3 regions of the Psychrobacter sp. YGAH215 genome follow, and region 1 is predicted to be linked to each of the others. Evidence: riboswitches for the same ligand, from Rfam matches in the RefSeq annotation. Region 1 holds a riboswitch; each other region holds the start of a gene.

Region 1 (6,864 bases):
ACTTGCCTTCAAATTCTTGCTCAAGCTCTTTTAACGTATCATCAATAAGTACAATGCCGTCTTTGTGGCGTACTTTGACATACTTTTGATCGGCGGTAAAATAGTAGATGTCTTTGAGCTCAATCAGCTCTACACCGCGGTGGGTACGCGCCACGATATGTTCGCGCACTGGGCGCGCGGTTGGATTCTCAAGTTTGCGAATCTCGTTTAATTGCGCCGCATTGAGATTGGTGGCTTTTTTTAGCGCCTCGAGTAATTCATCTTTATTGGCAGGTTTTAACAGATAACCGATGGCGTTGGCTTTGAGCGCCGCGATGGCATAATGGTCATACGCCGTGACAAAGATAATGGCAGGTGGATGGTTTAACGTTGCAAGCTCTTGCGCGCACTCGACGCCATCCATCTCTGGCATGCGAATGTCGAGCAATATAATGTCTGGTTGCTCAGATTTTACGGCGATAATGGCCTCTATGCCCGTTTTTGCTTGGGCAACCACTTCATGACCTGACTCTTTGACTATTCTAACCAAACGCTCGCGAGCTAAGGGCTCATCATCACAAACAACAATCCGCATTCAAACTCCTTTATAAGTGCCTACCTATAAATCTTTTAAAGTATTAATAACCTATCAATCTTTAACACTTATCCCTTAGTAAGAATGCAACTCCCTACTTAAGGTATAAACCAACTGCCATACTTGTGCAAGCCACGAATCTAACTTTGCCGTTTAAATGCTTTAGCCGTGCATAACAGCTTAGACTGTGCAATAAATATGCCACGATAAATACTTTGCAATAAATGACTGACGCTTACAATTTAGAGAATAGATTTTTAGGGAAAACGTTTTAAAAAGGAAGAAAGAAAGGATTATAAACTGACATCTTGCAGCGGATAGCTAATATTAGTAAGAATTTGTTTATTCATAATGCTGCTTTGAATGTCGGCACTTTGACCAAAATAGGCGCGCAGACGTTGCGCCTGAATCATAAAATCCATATGTTGGCGTAAGTCATGGTTAATCAACAAGGTTTTTTTCGGCAGCTGCACGCTAATGGTAATGTCGACCCGATGCTGCAACCAAGTGACTTTAATATCAATATAAATGGTTTCGGTGGTCATCCTAATGACGTTCACCAGCATTTTTTCAATCACGCTTTGTAAGGTTAAAGCGGTAATCACCATGTCATACATGACGTCTTCTTTTGGCAATTGCCAGTTTACTACCAATTTATCTGCCAAGCGGATGGATTCAATAGCCAAGTAATGCTTACACAGGGCAATCTCTTCTTCAAAGCTGATCTCACGCGCGCCATTAAAACTGGCACGAAATAGCGCTGAGACGTGCTGCAATAAAATAGCGGCGCGCTGCGGCTCAGACTCAATCAGCGACATCAAAGTATTGATGGTATTAAAAAAGAAATGCGGCGCTAGGCGAGCTTTTAACACATAATTTTGGGCACTCAATTTTTGCTCAAATGAGTGCTTTAGCGCATTTAGCTCACGATAACGCCTTAAAAAAAACAACAAGGCGGCAACGGTAAATCCGGCGGCTATCACCGTATTAAACACAATGATTGAGATAAAATCCGCCAAGTTATAGTTAAACCAGCCAGCGTTTATCATAATGAGCAAGGCCAACGCGACGGTCACCGCCATGGCAGTGGTCAAAATGAGTAAAACATACATACTGACGGTCGTTACGCGTAAGCCTTTAAAAACTGGACGTAGATAATCGATGAGATAAAAAGAAGGAATCAAGGCCAAGCTGGTTTGAATGAATCTTGCCATAAACTTGATAATAAACTGCATCTCATTAACCACGCTATGACGATCGACAATCGCCACAAACAGCGACCAAAAAAAGATTGCCAGCAGCCATTGCCAAGGCTTCATCATCTCCATGAGCTTGGGCATAAAAAACTCTAAGCGCTCCGCTAGCAAGGCAACCTCATCATTTGCTATACTTGAGTTCTTATTCTCTTGACTTGTCTTGTACCGATATGAACGCCAACTCTTCAAATAGTATTAATCCTAATTCAAATAAAAATTCATCTACTCCTGATTCTAGCATAGATGCTTCTATAACCAACACTCCTGCGCCGCAAAGTGCTACAAATGGTCAGGGTCAGCAGATGTGGGGCGGGCGCTTTAGTGAAGCGACTGATAGCTTCGTTGCCGCCTTTACCGCTTCTGTCGGCTTTGACCAACGCTTTGCTCGTCACGATATCCAAGGCTCAATCGCCCATGCGACCATGCTGAAAGAATGTGGCATTTTAAGTGCGGATGAGGTTGCGACCATTATCGATGGTTTACAGCAAGTGCTGCGCGAGATTGAAGCCGGTGAGTTTAACTGGTCAATTGCGCTTGAAGACGTGCACATGAATGTCGAATCGCGCTTGACGGATATCGTCGGTGCGGTTGGTAAGAAACTACATACTGGCCGTAGCCGTAACGATCAGGTTGCGACCGATATTCGTTTATGGTTGCGTGAAGAAACCGACAATATCATCGCGCTACTGGTACGTTTGCAAAGCGGTTTACTAGATTTAGCTGAGCAGCATACCGATACCATCATGCCGGGTTTTACCCATTTGCAAACTGCGCAGCCAGTGAGCTTTGGTCATCACGTGATGGCGTGGTTTGAGATGCTCTACCGCGATACCGAGCGTCTGGTCGATGCCCGTCGCCGTATCAATCAAATGCCGCTTGGTAGCGCTGCCCTTGCTGGCACGACCTTTCCGATTGATCGCACCATCACAGCCAAATTGCTAGGTTTTGACGGTATTTGCCAAAACTCGCTCGATGCCGTCTCAGACCGTGATTTTGCCATTGAGTTTACCTCGGCGGCTTCTATCTTAATGATGCATATGTCGCGTATGAGCGAAGAGATTATCCTATGGATGTCAGCGCAATTTAACTTTGTGCAGATACCAGATCGCTTTTGTACTGGCTCATCTATCATGCCACAAAAGAAAAACCCTGACGTGCCAGAGTTAGTACGCGGTAAAGCGGCGCGTGTGTTTGGCCAACTAATGACGCTGCTTAGCCTGATGAAAAGTCAGCCGCTTGCCTATAATAAAGACAACCAAGAAGACAAAGAGCCGCTATTTGATTGCGTCGATACTTTGACGGGTTCGCTACTCGCCTTTGCCGATATGCTACCGAATATTACTCCGAATAAGGAAAACATGCGCGCCGCCACCTTGAAAGGCTATGCAACTGCGACCGATTTGGCAGATTATTTGGTGCGCCGCGGCGTTGCTTTCCGTGATGCCCATGAAGTGGTCGGCAATGCCGTTGCTTTGGGTATTCACGAGGGTGTTGATTTGAGCGATTTGTCATTGGCGCAGTTGCAGCAGTTTAGCGATGCGATTGGCGATGATGTTTTTGACTATCTAACGCTAGAAGGCTCATTGGCCGCTCGTGACCATTTAGGCGGTACCGCGCCAAATCAAGTCAAACAAGCAGTGGTTAATGGACGCGCGCGCCTAAAAGCGTTTGCTTAAAAGCCTTTTTAAAGTTGAAGCTAGCAATAAAACTGTGCTTTAAAACCATCGCTTTTCTCTAACACCCGCCATTGTGCGGGTGTTTTTTTGCCATGCCTGATTTTGCCAGAATTAGATAGATTTGATGTTACCTTCTCTACACCTGATACGCTTTGCTAAATCGTGCAAGCGCGTTATGATAGATGAATACCAATATTCGACACGATAATTTAATACCCCTAATTAATGAGGATTGCCTGATGACTGAAACTTTTAATCCACAAGCCAATACCGTTTTTTGCCGCAAATATAAGCAAGAATTGCCAAAAATGCCGCATCCGCCATTTCCTAATAAAAAAGGTCAAGAGCTACAAGAAACCGTCTCTGACAAAGCTTGGAAAGAATGGCTTGAGCAGCAAACCATGCTGATTAACGAAAACCATCTCAGCATGATGGACCCTGAAGCCAAAAAGTTCTTAACCGAGCAACGCGAGAAGTTTTTGGACAACGAAGACTATGAGCGCGCGCAGGGCTGGACACCAGAAAAATAATACGCACGGTGATTTTATTAATTAAAAAGAATGTCATTAATTGAAAAACTGTCATTGATTAAAAGACAGTGATTACATTAATAACAGCAAGATTGCCTCTCTACTAACAAACGGCAAATGACTAGGCATCATCCCTATAATTTGTTAGTATGAGACTGATTTACAACACTGACAGACTCGGGGTGCGGTGTATGACAAGCTTAGTTTATAAGGTTGTCATACATTCGCTGAGAGATCACCCGCCGAACCTGATGCGGTTAGTACCGACGCAGGGAAGTCTTAAGACTATGTTTTATATACAAAGGGCGCGCAGAAATGCCTTTTTATTATTGCTCATACTTTATATGCTAGCGTTTTTACGCGGCCATGAGGCAAGCAATAAAAAGCGGCGCCTACCAATCATTTAACATGGCATTAGATTAATTTTCAATGAAAGTTGAATTTAATAGTAGTGCACGTGTTTGATGATTGAATTTGTCTATCTTGCATCGTCTTGTCCCGCAGCTACTGGCGGTGTTGCTTTTATTCAAAAACCAACACGCTAGGACAGCATATGACTACTTCAGATTTACAAACAGCCCAACCCCCTTCGACCCCTGTTACTAAAACTGTCGATAAAAAAGCCGACACTCTAAAAACGCCTGCCCATCGTACGGCCAATGATACTCGCTTTGAAGAAGACGCCCGCGACTTACACCGCATCTTACCCGCTTCTAAAAAAGTCTATATCGGGGGCTCACGTCCTGACATTCAAGTACCGATGCGCGAGATCACCCTTGACCCTACCCCCATACAAGGGGCAAGCGAGTCCGAATGGGAACAAAACCCACCATTTTATGTTTATGACACTTCTGGTGTTTACACCGATCCCAATGTCGAGATTGATTTGACCAAAGGCTTACCAAAGCTACGCGAAGGCTGGATAGCTGAGCGTGACGATACTGAACAGTTAGACGGCTTATCAAGCGCATATGGACAAGCGCGCGCCCGTGATATCAGTACTGCTAACTTAAGATTTGCGCATATTGATAAACCACGTCGTGCCTTAGTAGGAAAGAATGTCACGCAAATGCACTACGCACGTCGCGGCATTATTACCCCTGAAATGGAATATATCGCCATTCGTGAGACGCAAAAACAGCATGAACTGACCGATATGCGCCAACATGACGGCGAGAGCTTCGGTGCCAATACGCCAAAAATCATCACCCCTGAGTTTGTGCGCAGCGAGGTCGCGGCTGGTCGCGCCATTATCCCCAATAATATTAATCACCCAGAATCTGAGCCGATGATTATCGGGCGTAATTTTTTAGTGAAAATTAACGCCAATATCGGTAACTCAGCGCTCGGCTCATCTATCGATGAAGAAGTATCAAAAATGACCTGGGCAACGCGCTGGGGCGCCGATACCATTATGGATTTATCGACTGGTAATCATATCCATGAGACCCGTGAATGGTTGATTCGTAACTCGCCAGTGCCAATTGGTACGGTGCCGATTTATCAAGCCTTAGAGAAAGTCGATGGCGTTGCCGAAGACTTAACGTGGGAGATATTCCGCGATACATTGATTGAGCAAGCCGAGCAAGGCGTTGATTACTTTACCATTCACGCTGGCGTACTGCTACGTTATGTACCGCTGACGGCAAATCGCTTGACGGGCATCGTCTCGCGTGGCGGCTCTATCATGGCACAGTGGTGTTTGGCCCATCATAAAGAGAGCTTTTTATACACGCATTTTGAAGATATCTGCGAGATTATGAAGCAGTATGATGTGGCATTTAGCTTAGGCGATGGCTTACGTCCGGGCTGTTTGCAAGATGCCAATGACGAAGCACAATTTGGTGAGCTACGTACCCTAGGTGAGTTGACGCAAGTCGCATGGAAGCATGATGTACAGGTGATGATTGAAGGCCCTGGACACGTGGCGATGAACCGTATTAAAGAAAATATGGACTTGCAGCTTGAGCTATGTAGCGACGCACCTTTTTATACTTTAGGGCCATTAACCACTGATATTGCGCCTGGTTATGACCATATCACCAGTGCCATTGGGGCGGCAATGATTGGCTGGTTTGGCACAGCGATGCTCTGTTATGTGACGCCAAAGGAGCATCTCGGTTTGCCCAATAAAAAAGACGTCAAGGACGGCATCATCACTTATAAAATCGCCGCTCATGCTGCCGACCTTGCTAAAGGCCATCCGGGTGCACAGGCACGTGACAATGCTTTGTCCAAAGCGCGTTTTGAGTTCCGCTGGGATGATCAGTTTAATCTGGCGCTCGACCCTGATACGGCGCGTGAATATCATGACGAGACGCTACCAAAAGACGCCCATAAGTCGGCGCACTTTTGCTCGATGTGTGGTCCTAAATTCTGCTCGATGAAAATCACTCAAAACGTGCGCGAGTATGCTAAAGGTTTAGATGCAAAAGAAAACGGCGTTCAGGCTACTAGTGCGATGAGCCGCGCTGATATTGAAAAAGGCATGGACGAGATGATGCAAAAATATCATGCCGAGGGTCGCCAGTTGTATAAAGAAGTTTAAGCGATTAACGTTAATGCTTAATTCACAAAAAAGCGCTACTCATAAGTAGCGCTTTTTATTGCAAACTGTTTTATCTTTATAGTAGATTAAATCTTTGATGCTTCGTAAATCTCTTTAATAGAAGTATTAATCGTATCAGCAAACTCTGCGTCGCTTTGTTGCTTACTTAAGCCTTCGGTAAAAGCACGCGAGAAGCTCGCAATCATACCGGGATTTTGCTTCAATTTTTCGCAGGCGTCATGACGACTGTAACCGCCAGATAGCGCCACCACTTTTAGCA
Region 2 (6,864 bases), on a different contig from region 1:
ATTATCTTCTTTTGGGTCGCACGCATGATCATGATGACTATGCATTTTGTGAAAAACGAAGACGGCACGCCGCAAGTACCGTTTAAGACTGTTTATGTGCATGGTCTGGTTCGTGATGGTAACGGTCAGAAAATGTCCAAATCTAAAGGTAACGTCTTAGATCCTATCGACTTGATTGATGGTATTGATCTGGAAGCGCTGGTAGAAAAACGTACCAGCAATATGATGAATCCAAAAGACGCGGCAAAGATTGAGAAGCAAACCCGAAAAGAGTTCCCAGAAGGTATCCCAGCTTACGGTACCGATGCGCTGCGCTTTACCTTTACCTCCCTTGCCAGTACTGGTCGCGATATCAACTTTGATCTAAAACGTGTCGAGGGCTATCGTAACTTCTGTAATAAAATCTGGAACGCCAGCCGCTTTGTACTGATGAATTGTGTCGATAAAGAGGGTAATGCGCAAGCGATTGACCAAGCGGCCAACATGGCTGTTTGGGAATTACCAGAAAAATGGATCATGAGTCGTCTAAACTCGACGATTAGTAATATCCATCAGCATTTTTCCCAGTATCGCCTCGATATGGTCAGCCATGATATTTATGAATTTATCTGGAATGAATACTGTGATTGGTATGTTGAGCTTGCCAAAGCCAGCCTCAATGATGACTCGGTATCAAGCGAGCGTAAAGCGCAAATCCGCTATGTGCTGCTGCATGTGCTTGAGACCGCGCTACGCTTTAGCCATCCAATCATGCCGTATTTGACCGAGCAAATCTGGCAGACGGTGGCACCGCTATTGGGTCGTAAAAACACCGACAGCATCGTCGTTGCTGACTATCCACAAACCGATACTGCGCAAATCAGTGAGCAAACTGAGGCTGATATGGCGTGGCTTCAAGAGCTTATCGCCAGCGTGCGTAATATCCGTGGTGAGATGAAACTCGGTAATGCGGTACGCTTGCCAGTACTGCTACAAAATATCTCTGCTGATGAAGATGCGCGCCTATCACGCATCAAAAATCAGTTTAAAGCGCTTGCCAAAGTCGAGAGCTTAGAAATCGTCAAAGAAGGCGATGATGTGCCATTATCATCATCGAGTATGATTGGTCAGCTGCGCGTCCTTGTACCCATGAAAGGACTGATTGATCCAACGGCTGAGCTTGCACGTTTGGGCAAGTCATATGATAAGCTGAAAGGTCAAGCCGAAGGTATCGCCCGCAAGCTTGGTAATGAAGGCTTTGTCAGTAAAGCGCCTGCGGAAGTGGTCGATGCTGAGAAAGCGAAACTGGCTGAGCTAGAAGGTCAGATTAAGGCTATGGCGGGGCAGATGGAGGAGCTTAAAGCGTTGTAAAAAAAGCGTAAATATCTATAGTAATAAAGAACGCTGTCACAATTGTGATGGCGTTTTTTATTGCCTACTGCTTAGTTCTTTACATAGCCCTTAGTTTTACAATATAGCTAGATATTTGTGTGCTATTATACATTTTGTTGTATATAGTCTTCTCTACTGAGGCAGATATTGTTATGCCAGTGTTTCAGAAAGAATAATAAAAAGTCATTAAACTATGCTTTAATCGTTTTTTAAGGAAAATTTATGAAAATAAAGGCTGTATTAATTGGGTGTGCAGGGGAAGGTGATGACTACTTACCGGGCGTCAGTAAAGACATTCAAGGAATGTATGACTATTTGCTAAGCGATAGAGGAGGGCAATGGAAATCTAATGAAATAGTTAAGCTAGAAACTAAGTTCAAATCTCGTATAGAAAATTTAATAAATGAAATAAGATCAGAGGAAAATGACTTTGTCTTGTTCTATTTTGCTGGACATGGTTCATACAGTCATTTACTAGGACGCAAATTTTATGTAGATGACGAGGATTTCTTTACTCAGCAGGACATTGGTGTGTTTTCAGAAAAACAAATTTGTATTTTTGATACTTGTGCTAATTTTGAACGTAGTATTACTGAAAAATTTGAGTTTGGTGTAGAAAGTAGAACTTACGATAGCATGGGATATCATCGAAATAAATATTTAGCTTGGATAAATCAATGTCCTTCGCAAAAAGTAAGTTTATATGCTTGCTCTGAAGATGAGTCTTCTGGAGAGTCTGAGCAAGGTGGAGATTTTACCCAAGCTCTGATTAGTTCTGCAATACATTCTAATGAAGACTTATCTATTCTCGAAGCTTTTGAGCTTGCAAAGCCAAAAGTAGTTAGAAGTAGTCAAAATGAACAAAATCCAGCATACAATATAAGACCTAGAAGTGGTAAAAAATTACCTTTTAGCGTTGCATAATATTATGTTAGATAACTCGTTCCAAGAACTTATTTTAAGCATTCCATCTTATGAATTTGGCTTAAAAGATGGAGTGTTACTCATTACTTTATTTTTTAATGCTTATGCCTTTTGGTTAAATAGAAATACCACTGTAAGAAGTAATGTTCTACAGAAATTATCAGACTTACAAAAAATATCAATCTCTAATCCATATGTAGAGGACTGTAATTTTACAAAATACTGGTCTGAGTTTTGCTTTTTTTATGTAGATAAAGAGAGTAGTTTTAGAATTAAAAAAAATAAGGTATATGAAAGATTTCTTATTTATGAACAGTACTGTGAAATGGTATTCAATTTTGTTAATACAGAGTTTAATGAAAAGCACGGAAACCTAAAAAAATTAAATAAAGAGATAGATTTTGAAGGGTGGGTTGTTGCTCATAGAGATTGGTGGGAAAAGTCGCTCTATTCGGAGTTTTATGGAGATGGTTATACAAAAGATTTCTGTAACGTTATTAAATACTGGATGAACAAAGATCGGTTAGAGAACTTTCAAAATACTAAATCTGAAAAGATAGTTAAATTTTTTATGAACAGATATTTTAGTAGAATACTCTTATTCAATAAATTTTTCGATATAAACGACTATATTAAAAGAAAATTTAGTTAATAGCATTAAAGGTTTGCTATTAATTATTATCATATAAATACAAACTTTAGCTAGAACTTGTTGACGATTTGCAAATAGAGCTGTCGAAGATGAACTACTTCTGACTTTTAATTTTTATAACTTATTCTTTAGCTTGCCTGATGTATAAAGACAGTTACAGTACACATAATATGTTGCAGTGGTCTTTTAACATCAGTAATTAGTCTATTATTTCTAAAGGAATAACACGCTAACGTAAGGAACACCATAAACCACCTCACTGTCGGACAACGCGCGCCTTTAAGCAACCTTGCTATTGACGATATCGTACCCATCACGCTCAAATTCACTCGCCAAAGTCCGATAGAGATGGACATCAGCTGATTAGTATTAGTTTAACTTTGCTCTCATTTAAAGTAACAAAAATAGCTTACTTCTACAGCGCCCACAGCGACTGGTACTGCTCATCAGTCAACATCACGATATCGATTTCGGCTAGCATCTCGCGCAGTTCTTGCCATTTATTGGCATCAGGTGTGATTGGTGTGATCAATCTGCTCAGCGTATTATCAATAATGGCATCCATCAGCGCGTCCGCCTCAGTTTTACTATAGTTGTAATACATATGGTGGGCAGTCTCTGGATCATTTTTACACAGCTCAGTCATCTGGTTGGTCACTTGGATAAAGGTATCTATCGCGTCTTTTTTCGCGTTATAGATATCCTCAGTCGTGAGGATTTCTAACGCCGAAAAGTTCGGATAAGGTGACAGATGCTGATCCATAAACGTAAAGTCCAACCCTTCATGCGTCGCTTCAACGCCTTCAAAGTTATAAAAGCACAGCCATGCACCATCGAGGTTTGGGTCTTCTTGCAGGTTTTTTATATGGTAGAAGTCTTTTTGTACAAAGGTCACATTATCACGGCTGATACTAAAGCCGTTTTTCTTGGCATAGCGGGCTAATATCTCCAAAGCCAATGCGATTGGTTTTTTCTTCAGCCGCTGGGGTACAAACGCGAATCGGTTGATTGTTCTTGAGCTTATCCATGCTGGATTGCTGCATCAATATGCCGCCATCGGTCTCAAAAAAACAGCCAAGCGCACGCAAATTAGGCGCGTAATGCTCAAACAGATGAATTGGCTCATTCACATGCAGATCGATGCTTTGATTTTGCAATTCAGCAAAGCCATCATAGTGGTCATCAGGCTCAATGATGGTGATATCTAGCCCTGCTTGCTCATACGCGCCTGTGGTCACACCCGCGATAAAGGGCAGGTGATCAGGGTTTAAAAACCATTCGAGGGTCAGAGTAAGTTTGGTGGTTGACTGCATGGTTGTTTCCTTCTTAATGATAGAAAACAATCAGACTGATGCTGTTTAAATAAAACAAAAAAGGCAAAACAAGAAAGGAAAAATCTCAAAGTCAGATACGCCATCAGATCAGCGAATCAGATAGAGATTTCTCTTATTTATAGACTGCTTAGGGTCTGTCATGCTTGTTTCCTACGTCAGTGCTAACTGCTTCAGGTTCACGGGTGTGTCTCAGCGATGGTTTTAACAATCGTTACAAGGTTAAAAGCAAAGCACCCCGACAAGATTGAGTGGTGCTGCATTATTTTTGATCAGTATTGCTCATGAATCCGTACTGCTAATGACTATTATCGATAGCTACTGCATCATCATAGACGACTTGTAAGCGGTGATGCAAGCGTATCAGGAATGACAATGAAAGGTGATGACTGACGCTCGTTAACCGTCCTTTATAACAGTTCTCATTTGTGACGGCTTTTTATAAGCGCTTTCAATCTTATAGGCGCTTTCAATCGACGTGTTAATAGAAGAGCGCACTATCTGTAATTGGTACTTACCCAATCACTAACCAAACATACCGATTGATAGCAAAACCCTCATAAAAATAGTCTTGTAGCATATCTCCTCATACGGCATCCTTAGTGAGTTCTATAAGCCGCCGTCTTTGTCATAAATTTGCCGGCCAAAACCTGATTATCTGACACTATCCAACGATATCCACTATCCAACGACATCCTTTATGAGCCAAAAAAAGCACTTCTACTACCGCCCAAAGACCAATCAACACAATAGCCCAGCGGTGCGTTGGGCATTTTTGATATTTGGCTGGATATTTTTTGTCTTGGGAATTATCGGTGCATTATTACCGGTGATACCGACCGCGCCTTTTATATTGCTGGCAGCAGGTTGCTGGGCGCGTAGCTCACGACGCTTTCACTTTTGGCTGATTAATCACAAATATTTTGGTAAATACGTCCGTGATTGGGAAGAGCGCCGTGCCGTACCGCTATATGCGAAGTGGTTAGCAACGATTATGATGACACTATCAACGGCGATGTTATTTTATCGCTTGCCAGCCGATACGCTATGGGTAGCATGGCTCGTTACAGTGGTATGTAGTAGCGTCGCAATATATTTATTCCGTTTGCCAAATGCCTAAATATATTGAGTAAATGCTTAAAATCTTTGCCAAATACCTAAAAATAAAGCAAATAAGGTCAAAAAATAGCCAATAATTGCGCTTTGTTACACTAAAGATAAGATAAGGCTTGCGATACTGCGCTAGGCCACCTATAATACCTCCAAGCTTAAGAGCAGTTCTGCACCAAATCATTACCTCGTAGTATTAGTTATAATCCTTCGTTTTAATATTTATCGTTCAGTAGCTATTTGCAAGCGTTATCGGCCAATTAGGCCAAAAATAAATTAAATATCAGGGTTATGACTATGTCAGACGTTCAAAAAGGTACAGTTAAGTGGTTCAACGAAGCTAAAGGCTTTGGTTTCATCGCTCCAGAAAACGGCGCAGACGTTTTTGCTCATTACAGCGAAATCACTGGTTCAGGTTTCAAAACTTTGGCTGAAGGCCAAGAAGTTGAGTTCACTGTAACTCAAGGCCAAAAAGGCCCACAAGCACATAACATCGTTGCTATCTAATCCGTCTTTCTAGACAATTAGAGCAAGATGAGTAAAAAACGAGCCTTAGGGTTCGTTTTTTTTCGCCTATTATTTATGTTTATTGCTTTTGATAAATAAATAGTAAAGTCTTAGAACAACAATGCCGACGATTATAGTGATAATCGTCGGCATTTTTAGTTTTATTGGTGCGTAAATAGCTTTTTTACAGTGAAGCGATGCCAATATTGATCAAGCCGCCACCAACGATTAACCAAGTAAACATAATCGCCCCAAGTATCAATGGTTTGACGCCAGCTTGTTTAATGGCACTCATATGGGTGGTCAAACCAAGGGCAAACATTGCCATCGTCAATAAGACATCATCAAGCATGACCATGCTCTGCTCAAAGCTTGCCGTCATCGGTATCCACGTATGCAATACCACCACCAAAATAAAGATAAAGGCAAACCAAGGGACTTTCACTTGTTGCACACGATTTATGAAAGACGGCTTTTCGCCATTATCACTACCGGTTTTGGTTAAGGCAAACGATAAAATCAATAAGAAAGGCGCGAGCATCATCACTCGTATCATTTTTGTGACGACCGCGGTATTGCCAACCTCGGTGCTGACGGCGTTACCAGCGACCACTACTTGTGCCACTTCATGAATGGTTGAACCGGTATATATGCCGTATTGCTGAGCGTTTAGCCAAGGTTGTAGCCAGCCAAGTTGATATAAAAATGGATAGAGCAGCATGGCAATCGTGCCAAAGACCACCACGGTGGCAACGGCAATGGTGACTTTATGCGCTTCGGCTTTGACCACGGGTTCTGCGGCAATCACCGCTGCTGCGCCACAAATACTTGCCCCTGAGCCGATCAATAAGGTCGTTTGCTTATCGACTTTAAGCCACTTTGTACCGAGCCAATAGGTAAGTAAAAACGTTGAGGTTAATACCAATGCATCAGTCATTACGGCGGGCATACCAACGCTTGCGACTTGGG
Region 3 (6,864 bases), on a different contig from region 1:
GAAGATATCGTGCAAATGCTAACGGACGTTGGCATTAAAATTTTTGAATCTGCGCCCGACGCCGATGACATCTTGATGAACGATGATTCAAGCGATGATGACATGGCAGCCGATGAGGCCGCAGCAGTATTGGCTTCGGTTGAGACCGAACCGGGACGCACCACTGACCCTGTACGTATGTATATGCGCGAGATGGGTACGGTTGACCTTTTGACCCGCGAAGGCGAGATTGCCATTGCTAAGCGTATCGAAGAAGGTATTCGTGATGTGCAACATGCCATGGCCTACTGGCCGGGTACGGTACAGTTTGTCCTTGATGAGTACGAAAAAGTACAAGATGGCGAGAAAAAACTGTCTGACGTTATCACAGGATTTTTAGACCCTGAAACCGAAGAAGATAAAATCGCCGCACAAGAAGCCAAAGATGCTGCTAAAGAAGAGCGCGAGCGTATCAAAGAAGAAAAAGAAAATCCGCCTGTCATCAAAGCAAAAGCCAATGCCAAATTGGCGCTTGACGATGATGATGAAGACGAAGAAGAGGTTGAAGAAGAAGCCGAAGAAGAAACCGGCGGTATCGACCCAGAAGAAGTTCGTCTGCGTTTAGAAGAAATTGAACATCTATTTATCAAAGCCAAGCAAGCCTTGCTTGATTATGGTCGTGGTAGCGTAGAAGCTGAAGCGGCTTACGCCCTACTTGCTGAGCGCTTTATGATGCTCAAACTCAATAATCGCTTGTCAGACCAAGTCATGGCAATCATGCATGATGTCTATGATGATGTGCGTAAGCATGAGCGTCAAATCATGCGTTTGGTAATTCGCCGTGGCCGTATGCCGCGTGACGAGTTCCGTAAGACATTCCCAAGCAATGAAACCAACGTCGATTGGCTGATTGAACGTATTAAAGGTAAGCCTGCGTTTGCCGGTACGCTAGAAAAAGTCGCCGACGATGTGATTTTATTGCAGCGCCGCATTCGTGACTACGAGCAGCAGCTCGATATGAAAATCCACGATATGAAAGACGTCGCACGCCGTATGGCTGTCGGTGAAGCTAAAGCACGCCGCGCCAAAAAAGAAATGGTCGAAGCTAACTTACGTCTTGTTATCTCTATCGCTAAAAAATATACCAACCGTGGTCTGCAATTTTTGGACTTAATCCAAGAAGGTAATATCGGTCTGATGAAAGCGGTCGATAAATTTGAATATCGCCGTGGTTATAAGTTCTCAACTTATGCGACATGGTGGATTCGTCAGGCAATCACCCGCTCTATCGCTGACCAAGCGCGCACCATTCGTATCCCTGTGCATATGATTGAGACTATTAATAAGATAAACCGTGTCTCTCGTCAGTTGCTACAAGAAATGGGACGTGAGCCTACACCTGAGGAATTGGGCGAACGCTTAGAGATGGACGAAGTCAAAGTCCGCAAAGTGCTCAAAATTGCCAAAGAGCCTATCTCAATGGAAACGCCAATCGGTGATGATGAAGATTCGCACCTAGGTGATTTCATCGAAGATGGTACAATTTCAAGCCCAGTTGACGATGCGACGGCGGCTGGTCTACAAGAAGCCACGCGTGATGTCTTGAGCAATCTGACTGAGCGTGAAGCACGCGTGCTTAAAATGCGCTTTGGTATCGATATGCCAACCGATCATACACTAGAGGAAGTCGGTAAGCAGTTTGATGTCACGCGTGAGCGTATCCGTCAGATCGAAGCAAAAGCGCTACGTAAATTGCGTCATCCTTCACGTTCTGAGCATCTGCGCTCGTTCTTAGAAAATGACTAATTTATCTAGACATGCTTCATTGTCTAAAAGTTTCTTAAAATTACATCAAAAAAGCTGAGCATGTCTCAGCTTTTTTGTGCCTATTATTTGATGGCGGTTATTTAATAGCTATTAGCTTATGCTATTAACTTATCTAATCAAAATATCCTAAAAACGCTGCGTTATTGCTGATATCAATTTTTTATAGCCTCTGTCTGCGCAGGCACAGCAAGCAAGCAAGAAAAATTGCTATCAGCAGCAGTATACTTAGAATTACTACAAGATGCGCTCGAGTCAGAATGTGCATTTATTGAATCATGCTTTGCGACGACTGGTGAATTTCCTGCTCCCGGTGAAGCGTATTGCCGAGCGTTTGGAGTACGTTATAAAAGCGTAATTACCCTACGGTTTTTAATTCGCATGGCCTATGCCGCACCTGTGCATTTGACTAATACCAGCGCGGCGACTTTTAATGTCTATATAAAGGTGTTGACTGAGCACATACAGCTGGCTCTGAAGCCTTATGAGCTCGACTCTGCGCAACTGGCGCTTTATACCGATGCTTATCTAGGCATTATCGATAGCTTAAGTGTGGAGTTGCTGTATGCAGAAGGGTTATATGAGCGCCGTTTTAAAGCCATGCTAATGCTCTATCATACAGCTATTGCACAGCTTAATAAAAAATAGCTTTTTAAATGTAAAACAATTTTATTAATGGTTATTTGAGCATCACTTGCTAATGATGACTGATCTCGCCTATCATAGGGACGCTCGGTTGTCTTATAACCATAAAGACCAACATTTGAATCATAAGAACCTTGTCGGGGTGCTTTGATTTTTGATGATTTAATTACCATCAAAATCATGGCTGAGAGAGTCCCGCGAACCTGATGCAGTTAGCACTGACGTAGGAAACAAGCGTGTCGATATACAAGTCACAATTACTTTATGTTTTGCCAATCTATTTAACCTAGACTGGCAAATTTATTGTGCCTTATTATCTCTTTTTTTCTGCCATTTTCTTACTGCACTTTATAACAGTAAGTGAAAACTATGGATTACCAAACACTACGCAATAACTGTCCGACTTGGGATGCTTATATTGGACATGATTTTGTCAATCAACTGGCAGCAGGAACGCTCGCCCCTGACAGCTTTCGCCATTACCTTGTGCAAGACTATTTATACTTAATTCACTATACCCGCGTGATGGCGCTGAGCGTATATAAGAGCGACACGCTGGCACAAATGCGCGTCGGTCAAGCCGGTATCAACGCCATGCTTGATTTAGAAATTGGCATGTATTTAGACTTTTGTCAGCAGTGGGGAATCGCGCTTGAGGAAGTTGAAAACGCTCCTGAATCGCCAGCCACCATTGCCTACAGCCGTTATATCTTAGATGCGGCAATGTCAGACTCGCTAGCTGAACTGTATGCTGCAATTGCACCTTGCTTGATGGGCTATGGAGAGATCGGCAAACGTATCAAAGATGAGGGTTTTATCGCGGGTAACCCTTATCAGCCATGGATTGATGTATTTTCAAGCGATGACTTTCAAGCGATTACTGCACAAAATGAAGCGCATATTAATAAGCTGCTGACAGACGCTAGCGCTACTCAAGCAGACAAATTTCAACGCTTATTTAACACCGCATCTCGAATGGAAGTCAATTTTTGGCAGCAGGCGTTAGATTTGTCTTAATTTATAAACAATCTGACTTGGTTCTAAAAAAGCCCTCTAGAATCAAAAACAATGATCAATAATAACGATCCACAAGGAAAAACATCATGGCAGCATTCGATGAACACGCAAGCGCGTATGACAGTTGGTTTTTTGACAATCAAAACTTGCTCACCAGCGAACTAAAACTGGTCGCACACTTCTTAGATAAAGACCGTGAGATATTGTCGGTCGGCTGTGGTAGCGGACTATTTGAGTCTTTACTGGCAAAAGACTATGACATTCATATCAAATATGGTATCGAGCCGTCAAAAGACATGGCCGAAGTCGCTGAAAAGCGCGGCTTACAAGTAGATATCAGCCCAGCCGAAACCTGCGAGATTGAGCCCAATAAGTTTGACATCATCATGTTTAACGGCAGCGTCAGCTATATCAGCGATTTAGATATCTGTATCAAAAAAGCCTTTGACGCTCTAAAAACGGGCGGCAAACTTATTCTGATTGATGTACCAAAAGAAAGTGGCTTTGCCAGCTTATATAACCTTGCCAGCGCGGTAGATACGTGGGAGCATCCACTACTTGCGCACATCTCGCCTGCTGATCCTTATCCTATCGAGCTGGTGAAGTCAGCTAACTGGCGTACCTCTGATGAAAAAATCGCCTTAATGCAAGCCAATGGTTTCGTTGATTTTGAATATGCGCAGACTTTATTGACCCATCCTATGTATGCCAACGACAAAGTCCAAGAGGTCATCGAAGGCTATGATCGCGGCGACTACGTGGCAATTTGTGGTTATAAAAAATAACGGTTTTAATGTGCGTTATCGCTGGCTGACACTTGAATAATACGCCGAACGCCCTTATAAATGGTGCATAAAGCGCTTATCATATTTCAATAAAAAATAAGGACCACATCATGACTGATGATCCAAAAGACACCACTACTCCAAACACTGACAACTCGAGCACCGAAAGTCAAGGCAGCAATGCTAGTCCAACGTCGAAAAGAGAAGTTAAAGTGACAGAATTGGTCGCTAATGACGGTATCTTAAAAGGCAAAAAAACTGACGTGCAAAACCCTGAGCTGTGGGAGTTCCCAATGAACTATCCAATGAGCATCATCGGTCATGAAGGTGAGCACGAAAGCTTGCTTAATGAAGTGAAGCTTATCTTGGGTAGCCAATTCCCTGAGTTTGATTTGGCCTCTATGGAAGTCAAACCCTCAAAAACAGGACGCTTCCATTCGGTACGTGCCAATTTATACTTAACCACCGTTGAGCAAGTGAACACGCTTTATGCGGCGCTTGATAATGCAAAAACCGTACGTATGGTGGTTTAACGGTAGTTTTGCTAATTTTATAAAATCTAGCCCGTTTTTCATCCGAATCGTCACTCATATGGGTGGCGATTTTTTATTGTCTGCGGTACAATCTCCACCCGAAATATAACTGCCATTTAGACAATTTGCCCTTATAAATTTAACCAACAATAAAAAGTAAATCCGCGCCATTTTTTACAAAACTTTTATTATTTTTCTTATCGGCGTCTAACCCTTATCCCATCGTCCTTTGCCAAAATTTGGACACGCTTTACCCTCGCATCAACATAGTTTGCCCTTAAAATCAATATAGCATTTTCAAAATTTTCCCGCTATATTGTGTCCACCTACTAACAAATACGCTATATGTAGTGCTCAGTGATTTGAACCGTCACTATGAGCCGCGGCATCGTTTTGCCTAAAAAAAACACCTGCCATGACAGGATGTCTTGTCTTAAAACAGATAGCGTAAAAGATAGCGTGACAAAGCATGTCTGCCAGATTTAACCGCGCAGCAGCCTATAAAGCAACATTATAAATAACTACCTAGCAATCAACTTACGAGGTCAGCATGACACATATCGATAATATCAAAGTAACCAAACGTGATGGACGTTTAGAGCCCATTGATTTAGACAAGATTCACAAGGTTATCGAGTGGGCAGCTCATGATTTAGATAATGTGTCGGTATCGCAAGTTGAGCTAAAGTCGCATATTCAGTTTTATGACGGCATCAGAACGCGTGATATTCACGAAACCATCATCAAGTCAGCCGCTGACCTTATTTCTGAAACCACACCTGACTATCAGTATTTAGCCGCGCGCTTGGCAATCTTCCATTTACGTAAAATTGCTTATAATAAATTCACCCCGCCGCATCTGTATGACCATGTCAAAACGTTGACCGATGCTGGTAAATACGACGAACATATTCTAAAAGACTATAGCCGCGCAGAATTTGATGAATTAGAAGCATACCTCGACCACTGGCGCGATATGAATTTGGCTTATGCCGCCGTTGAGCAAATGGCGGGCAAATACCTTGTCCAAGACCGCGTGACCAAAACCGTTTACGAGAGTCCGCAGTTCTTATATATGCTCGTTGGCATGTGTTTGTTTGCCAACTATGAAAAGAGCGAGCGCTTAAGCTATGTCAAACGCTTTTATGATGCGACCTCACAATTTAAAATCTCGCTACCAACGCCTATCATGTCAGGTGTACGTACGCCGTCGCGCCAGTTTAGCTCGTGCGTCCTAATCGAATGTGGTGATAGCCTAGACTCTATCAACGCCACCACCAGTGCCATCGTCCGTTATGTGTCGCAGCGCGCTGGTATCGGCATCAACGCTGGTCGTATCCGCGCCCTTGGTAGCCCTATCCGTGGCGGCGAAGCACAGCATACTGGCTGTATTCCATTTTACAAACTGTTCCAAACGGCGGTGAAATGCTGCTCACAAGGCGGCGTGCGTGGTGGAGCGGCGACGTTATTCTACCCATTATGGCATTTAGAAGTTGAGTCATTATTGGTGCTAAAAAACAACCGCGGCGTCGAAGACAACCGTGTCCGTCATATGGATTACGGCGTCCAGTTAAATAAAACCATGTATACCCGTTTGATTAAAGGTCAAGATATCTCGCTGTTTTCACCGTCTGATGTTCCGGGTTTGTATGATGCATTTTTTGAAGATCAAGACACCTTTGAAGAACTATATACCAAGTATGAAAACGACCCTAATATCCGTAGCCGTCAAATTCCAGCAACAGAATTGTTTAGCCTGATGATGCAAGAGCGCGCCAGCACTGGTCGTATCTATATCCAAAACGTCGACCATTGCAACACGCATAGCCCATTTGACCCGACAGTTGCACCGATTCGCCAGTCAAACCTATGTATGGAAATCGCCCTGCCAACAAAGCCACTTGATAATATCAATGACGAAACTGGTGAGATTGCCCTTTGTACCCTATCAGCAGTCAACTTAGGTAAAGTCGAAAACGTGAGCGATATCGAAGAGCCAGCCGAACTCATCGTCCGTGCGCTTGATGCCCTGCTCGACTATCAAGACTATCCGGTCAAAGCCGCTGAAAACGGTAGTATGC

The links. Region 1 has a riboswitch for thiamine pyrophosphate ahead of thiC (phosphomethylpyrimidine synthase ThiC). Riboswitches for the same ligand answer to the same signal wherever they lie in the genome.
Region 2: another riboswitch for thiamine pyrophosphate. It lies ahead of FOR85_RS09970 (ABC transporter substrate-binding protein); the one in region 1 lies ahead of thiC (phosphomethylpyrimidine synthase ThiC).
Region 3: another riboswitch for thiamine pyrophosphate. It lies ahead of tenA (thiaminase II); the one in region 1 lies ahead of thiC (phosphomethylpyrimidine synthase ThiC).

The regions. Positions count from the first base shown of each region.
Region 1 is NZ_VKLR01000007.1:123,973-130,836, forward strand. It holds gene FOR85_RS04115 (LytTR family DNA-binding domain-containing protein) at 1-574, opposite strand, end outside; gene FOR85_RS04120 (histidine kinase) at 868-1,914, opposite strand; gene argH (argininosuccinate lyase) at 2,133-3,506, shown strand; gene FOR85_RS04130 (oxidative damage protection protein) at 3,746-4,036, shown strand; TPP riboswitch at 4,205-4,328, shown strand; gene thiC (phosphomethylpyrimidine synthase ThiC) at 4,590-6,584, shown strand; gene FOR85_RS04140 (fructose bisphosphate aldolase) at 6,671-6,864, opposite strand, start outside.
Region 2 is NZ_VKLR01000023.1:12,938-19,801, forward strand. It holds gene FOR85_RS09950 (valine--tRNA ligase) at 1-1,350, shown strand, start outside; gene FOR85_RS09955 (caspase family protein) at 1,594-2,295, shown strand; gene FOR85_RS09960 (hypothetical protein) at 2,300-2,947, shown strand; gene FOR85_RS09965 (ABC transporter substrate-binding protein) at 3,363-3,899, opposite strand; gene FOR85_RS09970 (ABC transporter substrate-binding protein) at 3,859-4,260, opposite strand; TPP riboswitch at 4,412-4,529, opposite strand; gene FOR85_RS09975 (YbaN family protein) at 4,979-5,398, shown strand; gene FOR85_RS09980 (cold-shock protein) at 5,686-5,895, shown strand; gene FOR85_RS09985 (YeiH family protein) at 6,080-6,864, opposite strand, start outside.
Region 3 is NZ_VKLR01000008.1:7,884-14,747, reverse strand. It holds gene rpoD (RNA polymerase sigma factor RpoD) at 1-1,785, shown strand, start outside; gene FOR85_RS04405 (hypothetical protein) at 2,011-2,451, shown strand; TPP riboswitch at 2,577-2,695, shown strand; gene tenA (thiaminase II) at 2,818-3,465, shown strand; gene FOR85_RS04395 (class I SAM-dependent methyltransferase) at 3,552-4,250, shown strand; gene FOR85_RS04390 (DUF493 domain-containing protein) at 4,472-4,783, shown strand; gene nrdA (class 1a ribonucleoside-diphosphate reductase subunit alpha) at 5,334-6,864, shown strand, end outside.